2 regions of the Holzapfeliella sp. JNUCC 72 genome follow, and region 2 is predicted to be linked to the other one. Evidence: predicted binding sites of a transcription regulator. Region 2 holds the regulator's gene; the other holds the start of a gene.
The links. Region 2 encodes LexA, which represses DNA repair genes until DNA is damaged. Its sites were predicted from a motif close to CNAACANNTGTTNG; they were not measured.
Positions count from the first base shown of each region.

Region 1: a site for LexA is predicted at 1,580-1,593, ahead of recA (recombinase RecA). Genes of this name have one in related genera too.

Region 1 is NZ_CM132220.1:828,731-833,169, reverse strand. It holds gene JNUCC72_RS04075 (helix-turn-helix domain-containing protein) at 54-929, shown strand; gene pgsA (CDP-diacylglycerol--glycerol-3-phosphate 3-phosphatidyltransferase) at 932-1,519, shown strand; gene recA (recombinase RecA) at 1,679-2,737, shown strand; gene rny (ribonuclease Y) at 2,849-4,411, shown strand.
Region 2 is NZ_CM132220.1:471,064-475,502, forward strand. It holds gene JNUCC72_RS02265 (MDR family MFS transporter) at 1-940, shown strand, start outside; gene JNUCC72_RS02270 (DUF4811 domain-containing protein) at 953-1,705, shown strand; gene lexA (transcriptional repressor LexA) at 1,740-2,363, opposite strand; gene JNUCC72_RS02280 (DUF896 domain-containing protein) at 2,445-2,687, shown strand; gene JNUCC72_RS02285 (YneF family protein) at 2,752-2,973, shown strand; gene JNUCC72_RS02290 (lysophospholipid acyltransferase family protein) at 2,995-3,618, opposite strand; gene JNUCC72_RS02295 (tRNA1(Val) (adenine(37)-N6)-methyltransferase) at 3,695-4,439, shown strand, end outside; gene JNUCC72_RS02300 (GIY-YIG nuclease family protein) at 4,428-4,439, shown strand, end outside.

The DNA.
Region 1 (4,439 bases), 360 kb from region 2:
TTTAATATATGGTATAATTAGCTACAAAGTTTTAGAAAGATGGAATGTTGGATATGAATGAAATAGGTCAAAGACTGCATGATTTACGTGTTGAAAAGGGGTTATCTATTGATGATATACAGGCACGTACTAAGATACAAAAACGTTATTTAATTAATATTGAACAAGGAGAATTCGACCAATTACCTGGTGAATTTTATGTTAGAGCTTTTATTAAGCAATATATTCAAGCTTTGGGATACGATTCAAAAGAGTTTTTTGCAAGTGTTGAAAACGACTTACCAAAAACAAATCCAGATACATATGTAGAAAACTCTATTGATAATAAAAGCGATGAAGTAAAGCGCACAACTAATAATAAAAAAGGAATTTGGAAAAATTACTTACCCCATATTATTACGACGCTAGCTATCATTATTGTGTTAGCATTGATTGTTTTCATTTTTAGTCGTGTTTTTGCAAAACCAGCTTCATCTAATAACAACGACAATCAAGTGATTATGACAAGTCGTTCACAATCTGAGTCAAGTGAAAGTCAAAGTAGTAGTTCAAGCGAAAGTCAGTCAAGTTCTTCTGAATCATCTGTTGCTTCAAGCTCAAGTGCATCAAGTGCTTACAGCATTAAGTTGACAGGTACAAATCAATATACTGCATCTAAGTTAACTGAAGCTGCACATAACTTAGTTCTAAAAAGTAAAGGTCAAGCGGTTTGGTTGGGTGTAACAGTTAATGGATCAATGGTTTGGCAAGGAACATTATCTGCTAACCAATCACAAGTTGTTTCATTACCACAAAATGCCACAACAATGACCATTAATAGTGGAAACATTGGTACAACGCAACTGCTTCTAAACAATCAAGAAGTACCTTTAGAAAATGCTGATCAATTGGGCATGACTCGCCAATTGACAGTTAACTTTGAGGGCTAATTATGAATTTGCCTAATCAATTAACTGTTTTTAGAATTATTTTGATTCCTGTTTTTATTTTAGTATTAGTAGGTGGCTTTTGGACTGATACTATTGCAATCTTGGGAACATCGCTTCCAATATTCCAACTGGTTGCAGCGATAATTTTTATTGTGGCATCATTTACAGACTTTTTAGATGGCTACATTGCTAGAAAAAATAACTTAGTGACAAACTTTGGTAAATTTGCAGATCCTTTAGCTGATAAAATGCTAGTCATTACCGCGTTTGTTTTACTTATTGCGATTGACAAAGCACCTGCATGGATGATTGCAATTATTGTTTGTCGTGAATTAGCTGTGACAGGACTTCGATTATTAATTGTTGAGGAAAATGGTGCTGTTCTGTCAGCGGCTATTTTGGGTAAAATTAAGACATTTTCACAGATGACAGCAATTATATTCTTATTGTTGAATAATGTACCGTTTACAGTTATTCATTTACCAATAGGTGAGTTACTACTATGGATTTGTTTAGTCTTCACTGTTTGGTCAGGTATTGATTATTTTTATCAAAATAGACAAATTTTTGCAGATTCATTCAAAAAATAACGTTCTTTTCAGAGCGTTATTTTTATTAGTTGACGTAATTAAATAAAAGGTTAACAAAGCAGAACATTTGTTCTGTTTTGCTTGCAATTTTAGAAGAGAACAATTAAACTATATATCTACGATAGTCATCTCGATAATTGAGATGAAGGAGGGACAAATTTGGTAAAAGACGAAAGAAAAGCCGCTTTGGATATGGCGCTTAAAAAAATTGAAAAAAACTATGGTAAAGGCGCTATTATGCGAATGGGCGAAAAGGCTGATACGCGTATTTCTACAGTGTCATCTGGATCTATTGCTTTAGATACAGCGTTAGGTGTAGGTGGTTTTCCAAGAGGCCGTATTGTTGAAATCTATGGACCAGAAAGTTCTGGTAAGACAACAGTAGCGCTACATGCCGTTGCTGAAGTTCAACGCAATGGTGGAACAGCTGCTTATATTGATGCTGAAAATGCGATGGATCCAGCGTACGCGACTAACTTAGGTGTTAATATTGATGAGCTATTGTTATCACAACCTGATACAGGAGAACAAGGACTTGAAATTGCTGATGCACTTGTTTCAAGTGGTGCTGTTGATATTGTCGTTGTTGACTCTGTTGCAGCGCTAGTACCAAGAGCTGAAATCGATGGTGAAATGGGTGACTCTCACGTTGGATTGCAAGCCCGTTTGATGTCTCAAGCTTTAAGAAAGCTTTCAGGCCAAATCAACAAAACTAAAACAATCGCTTTATTTATTAACCAAATTCGTGAAAAAGTTGGTGTTATGTTTGGTAATCCTGAAACAACACCTGGTGGTCGAGCATTGAAATTTTATTCCACTGTTAGACTAGAAGTTAGACGTGCAGAACAAATCAAAAACGGTACAGAAGTTCGAGGAAACCGTACTAAAATTAAAGTGGTAAAAAATAAAGTAGCTCCACCATTCAGAATAGCTGAAGTGGATATTATGTATGGTCAAGGAGTTTCTCAAAGCGGGGAACTGGTTGATATGGCTGCTGAAAAAGATATCATCAAAAAAGCAGGTGCTTGGTATTCATACGGAACTGAACGAATAGGTCAAGGTAGAGAAAATGCTAAGCAATATCTTGAAGATAATCCACAAATGTACGAAGAAATTAAGCACAAAGTAAGGCAAGCTTATGGCTTGGAAGAAGCTCAAACATCTGAAGAAGAAACAACAGATGAAACAAATGTTACAAAAACAGAAGATAAGAAATAAATAAAAAGCGATGGGCGCAAGTGCTCATCGCTTTTATTTATTGACATTAGTTGTTATGACAATTACTATTAAATAGTGTATTAATTTAGATAAAGTGATAGGGGATTTATAATGGATATTATTATAGCGATAATCCTAGCTATTGCGACATTGTTTATTGGTTTACTAGTAGGATACGGACTTCAAAAAAGAGCTTATGCTATTAAAGTGAACTCTGCAAGAGATGAAGCAAGTTCAATTGTGAATGATGCTAAACGAAATGCAGAAACTTTAAAAAAAGAAACACTTCTGCAAGCTCAAAAAGAAGCATACAACTACAGAAATCAAATTGAAGATGAGTTAAAGCAAAGACGTGACACTATTTCAAAGCAAGAAAATCGCCTAGCTGCTCGTGAAGATACCATTGACCGAAAAGATATTTCTTTAGACCAAAGAGAAAAGCAAATTCGTCAAAATGAACAGCAAGTAGATGCTTTGAAAGCTGAAGTGACACAACGAAAGCAAAACGCTGACGAGTTAGTGGCTCAGCAAGAAGACAAGTTGCACCAAATTGCACAATTGTCTAAAGAAGATGCTGAAGAACTGATTTTGACTAAACTTTCTGATGAACTAAGACATGAACGTGCGAACTTAATTCAACAGAATCAAGAACAAATCGATAATTCTGTTGATAAACACGCTAAGAATCTTTTAGTTCAAGCCATTCAAAAGGGTGCTGCTGAGACAGTTGCTGAAACGACTGTTTCCGTAGTTAATTTACCTAATGATGAAATGAAAGGGCGTATAATAGGTCGTGAAGGCCGTAACATTCGTAGTTTTGAAGCGCTAACAGGGATAGACCTTATTATTGATGATACGCCAGAAGTGGTTGTTCTAAGTGGATTCGACCCAATTAGACGCGAAATTGCAAAACGATCACTTGAAAAGTTAATTGAAGATGGTCGTATTCATCCTGCACGTATTGAAGAGATTGTCGATAAGTCACGTAAAGACGTGAACGACGATATCTATCAAGCAGGTGAACATGCATTAATTGAATTGGGTATTCATAATATGCATCCTGATTTAATCAAAATTGTCGGACGTTTAAATTACCGAACAAGTTATGGACAAAACGTATTGAATCACTCTATTGAAGTGGCTCAACTTGCCGGTAACCTTGCCGCTGAACTCGATCTAGACGAACAACTAGCTAAAAGAGCAGGATTATTACACGATATAGGTAAAGCTATTGATCACGAATTGGAGGGGTCACATGTTGAGATAGGGGTTGAATTGACAACTAAGTATCATGAACCTAAAGTTGTTATTAACACCATTGCTTCTCACCATGGTGATGTAGAACCAACTTCTTTCATTGCATTACTCGTGCAAGCTGCTGATACTATTTCTTCAGCTCGACCAGGAGCAAGATCTGAATCACTTGAAAATTATGTTAGAAGGCTTGAAAAACTAGAAGCTATAGCTAACAACTTTGACGGCGTTAAGCAGACCTTTGCGATTCAAGCTGGGCGAGAAATTCGAGTTATGGTATCGCCAGAAGAAGTTTCAGATGATGAAATTGTCATCTTATCACATGAAATTCGTCAAACAATTGAAGATCAACTTGAGTATCCAGGTAACATTAAAGTAACGGTTATTCGAGAAAAAAGAGCTATTGACTATGCAAAATAAAGCGAAGATATTAGTATCTTCGCTTTTT
Region 2 (4,439 bases):
TCCATTGATTGTCATTGTGATTGCTTTTATTTTAAGTCCTTTTATCATGAAGGATGTTATTCCAAATAAAAAAATCGAACTGGATGTTTTATCATTATTCTATTCAGTTATTGGATTTGGATTATTCTTGCTTGGATTTACTAATGTCGCAACAGATGGTTGGACAGACTTACTAAACGTTATCTTACCAATTGTTTTAGGAATCCTCTTACTGGCTATCTTCGTCATCCGTCAGTTAAAACTTGAAGTCCCATTTTTAGATATTAAAGTATTTAAAGTTAAAGAATTTACCATTACAACGATTACATTAATTTTGGTGACGATGGCAATGTATGGTGTCGAAATGATGCTACCTACTTATTTACAAAATGTTCATGGTTTAACGCCTTTAAATTCAGGTTTAACCTTGTTAGGTGGGGCGTTGATGATGGGAATTATTTCGCCGGTCGCCGGTATTTTGTATAACAAAGTAGGGGTTAAGCGATTAGTTTTAGTAGGACTTTCAATTATTGCGATTGGAACAATTCCATTTGTCTTTTTATCAGAGTCTACACCAACACACCTTATTACTGTGATGTATGCTGTTAGAATGTTAGGGGTTGCATTGACGATGATGCCGTTAACAACCCGTGCCATGTCAGCGTTACCGACTGAAATGTCAACGCATGCAACAGCCGCTAACAATACAATGAGACAAGTTTCATCTTCTATTGTTGTGGCTTTATTAACGTCTGTTACACAAAATATTATGAATACTAATGCTCCTGACGTGGCATTGAAAACAATCGATCCTATTAAGTATGGTGCTCAAAGTTTAACTGCATCAATGGATGGATTTAGAGTAGCCTTTGCAATTGGATTAAGTTTTGCTGTTATTGGGTTAGTAATGGCACTATTTATTACTAACCAAAAACCTGAAACTTTAGAAAATGATAAATAGGAGGTGCTTGGAGTGATTATTTATATTGTTATTATTTTAACACTATTAACTTTATTAGCTTGGTTTTTAATTAAACCAACAGCCCTGAGAGTTATTTGTGGAACTATTAGTTCAGCGTTATTATTGCTTTCAAGTGTAGCTGTTGTAGCTAACACGGCATATCATTTTGGTATGGAAGAAACAACAACGACAACGACAACCGAAATTTATACAGCAGGGCAATCAGGGGCGCCTGTTAATTTGCTTATTGCTAATCAAATTGGAACTGATTCTGATAATTATGCAATGAGTTTTAGAGACAATCAAAATGCAGAGAAGCCAGAAACTTATTTTGTTCCGGATCAACATCATATGGCTGAAGCGGTTAAAAAATCAGCTAATTATCAAGTATTAGATACAACAGAGCCAGCCAAATTAACAACCACGACAACAAAATGGCAGTTTTCTTCTGACTTTTATAAAATGCTATTTAAAGTAGAAGATACCGATACAGAACTGATTTTAGAAAAAAATGAAGTAATTGTTCCGCAGTCAAATTGGCTCGTTTTATCAGTAGACCAAGCTAAAAGCTTAACTGAAAAACAACAAGCTATGACCGATGCGCAAAAGCAAGCGCAACAAGCACAGCTTAAACAAGCTGTAGCAACACAGGTACAAAGTTATCAAGCACAAAATCCTGCAACAACACAAGCACAACTTGCGGATTATACTCAAAAAGTGACAACAGAGCTAACATTACAAGCTATGAAATCATTAATAGAGTAATAAAAAACATCTCCTAAATTTTAGGAGATGTTTTTTATATCATAGGACGATACAGGCTGATGACTTTGCCTAATATATTGACATTATCAACTTGAATATCAGTCATTGTATCGTTTTCGGGATGCAAGTAAATTTTATTTTGTTTTTTATAAAAACGTTTTAAAGTGGTTTCGTTGTCTTCGGTTAAAGCAACGACAATGTCACCATTTTGAGCGCTTGTTTGAGAATGAACAAAGACATAATCTCCAGGGCAGATATGGGCATTAATCATACTATTTCCTTTAACTTCTAAGATAAATAAGTCATTTTTTAAATGCTCTAAGTGTGGGGGAACGGGAAAATAGTCGTTAATTGATTGATCAAAAGTATAAGCAGGTTCTCCTGCAACGATTTCACCGATAACTGGAATGGCATCTTCTTTAATATCAAGTCGTTCTTTTCCTAAATCCGTTACACGAATTGCACGGGTTTTATTACCTTCTTTAGTAATAAAACCGTCTGTTTCTAATTTTTTCAAGTGACTGTGTACGGTGGAAGTGGAAGCCAGGTTAACATGTTGTGCAATTTCGCGTACACTAGGGGCATATTGATTATCTAAAATGGTATAATAAAGATAATTTAAAATTTCTAATCGTTTATTTTCTTTGATGTTAGCCATTTAATTACTCCCTTAATATTGTTAAAATAAGGATAGCACATCAAATAATAAATAAACAATCATAAAAAAGAGGTTACTATTATGAGTCAAAACCAAGAAAGAATCGATCGTATTAATGAATTAGCTAAAAAACGTAAGGAAGCTGGTTTAAGCGAAGCTGAAGAAATGGAACGTAAAAAACTTCATCGTGAATACCTAGCTGATTTTCGTGCAGGATTCAAACAACAAATCGAAAATATGAAAATTATTGATAAAAACGGTAAAGAAGTGACATCTGAAAAAGCTAAAGAAGCTCAAAGAAGAAAAGGTTTACGCGAAGATTAGTTGTCAAACTTCTAGCTAGTTGTGTAAAATAGTATAATGTAACTAATAAACGGGGGTGCGTAATATGAATTTAGGACTTGCGATTTTATTAATTGTGATTGCCCTAATCGGTGGACTAGTCTTAGGTTTCTTCTTAGCTAGATCTTACATGAAGAAATACTTACAAGATAATCCGCCAATCAGTGAAGATATGATTCGTTCAATGATGGCACAAATGGGACAAAAACCATCATCTAAGAAATTGAATCAAGTGATGGCAAACATGCGTTCAAAAAACCGTAAATAAAAAAGTAGCTAGGTTATCTAGCTACTTTTTTTCTTTTGGAATGTATTTGAAGTTGGGGTTAGTTTCTTGATCAATGGCATGCCAGTGATTTTGAATATCTTGATCTAATTGTTCATTGAATTCATCTGTTAATTTTTGTTTCTTGTCAATATAGATAGGTTCACCAAAGGTAATTGACATTTTTTGACGCTTGAAAACACCACTCATCTTTAAAGGTCCTTGATAAACAGCAGGGACCAAAGGAACGTTGGCCATTTTGGCAATCACACCAGCTCCGGCTTTTACATCATTAGAGTAACGTGATCCAGTTGGGAACATAATTAAGCTAAGTTCAGTGTTTCTCAAGTTTTTAACCGGGATTTTAATAACTGATGGTCCTGGATTTTGGCGGTCAACACTAAATCCATGAGAATGATTCAAGACAAATCTTAGAATAGGGTTTTTGAACAATTCTTTTTTAGCCATAAACATAAATTCTTTTGGACTGGCTGCTAAAGCAAAAATAATGGGTTCCCACCAAGTTCTATGAGGAGCAATCAAAATATAGTTACCTTCGGGTAATCTTTCTTTATGTAAAACTAATGGTCGACCATTTATAATGAAGAATATTGCATGTGCTACAACACGAATAAATCGATAAAACATATTATCACCTTTCTTTTAACCATGTTATTATAACAAAAAAACAGTTTAACTGATATTTGAAAAGGAAATGACATTTATGACGCTGTACGAAAATGAAGAAATTAACCACCTATTTAATGAAAAGATTAAGATCATTCAAAATAAAACAGTCTTTTCTTTTTCTTTAGATACAATTTTATTAGCTTATTTTACACAAATTAAAAAGAATAGCAAAGTTGTTGACTTGTGTTCGGGTAATGGGGCAGCAAGTTTGTTTTTAACGCATTATCATCCAACAGCCCAAATTGATGCTGTTGAAATACAATCGGATATTGCTGAAATGGCTACAAGATCAGTTGAGTTAAATGAATTGAGTAATCAAATCACGGTTCATAATCGGGATGCAAAAGAGGCGACAGCTTTTTTAAAGAAAGATAGTTATGATGCAGTGATTTGTAATCCGCCATATTTTGAGCTTGATTCAGGACATAAGGTTAATCCAAACGAACAACTAGCCATTGCCAGGCATGAAATTATGATTAACTTGGAAGATATTATTAAAACATCAGCAGGACTACTAAAAACCAAGGGAAAACTTTTTATGGTTCATCGACCTGATCGATTAACTGAAATCATGACTTTAATGGCAAAATATGACTTAATGCCTCGCAAAATTCAATCCGTTATTCCAAAAAAAGGACGAGAAGCTAATATCGTTTTGGTAGAAGCAATGGCCAAAGGGGCAATGACGGGTGTTAAATTACTGCCAGAAATTGTGGTTCATGAAGAAGATAATCATTATGCTGAATTTATTGAAAGAATCTTAGCAGGTGATAGGGATT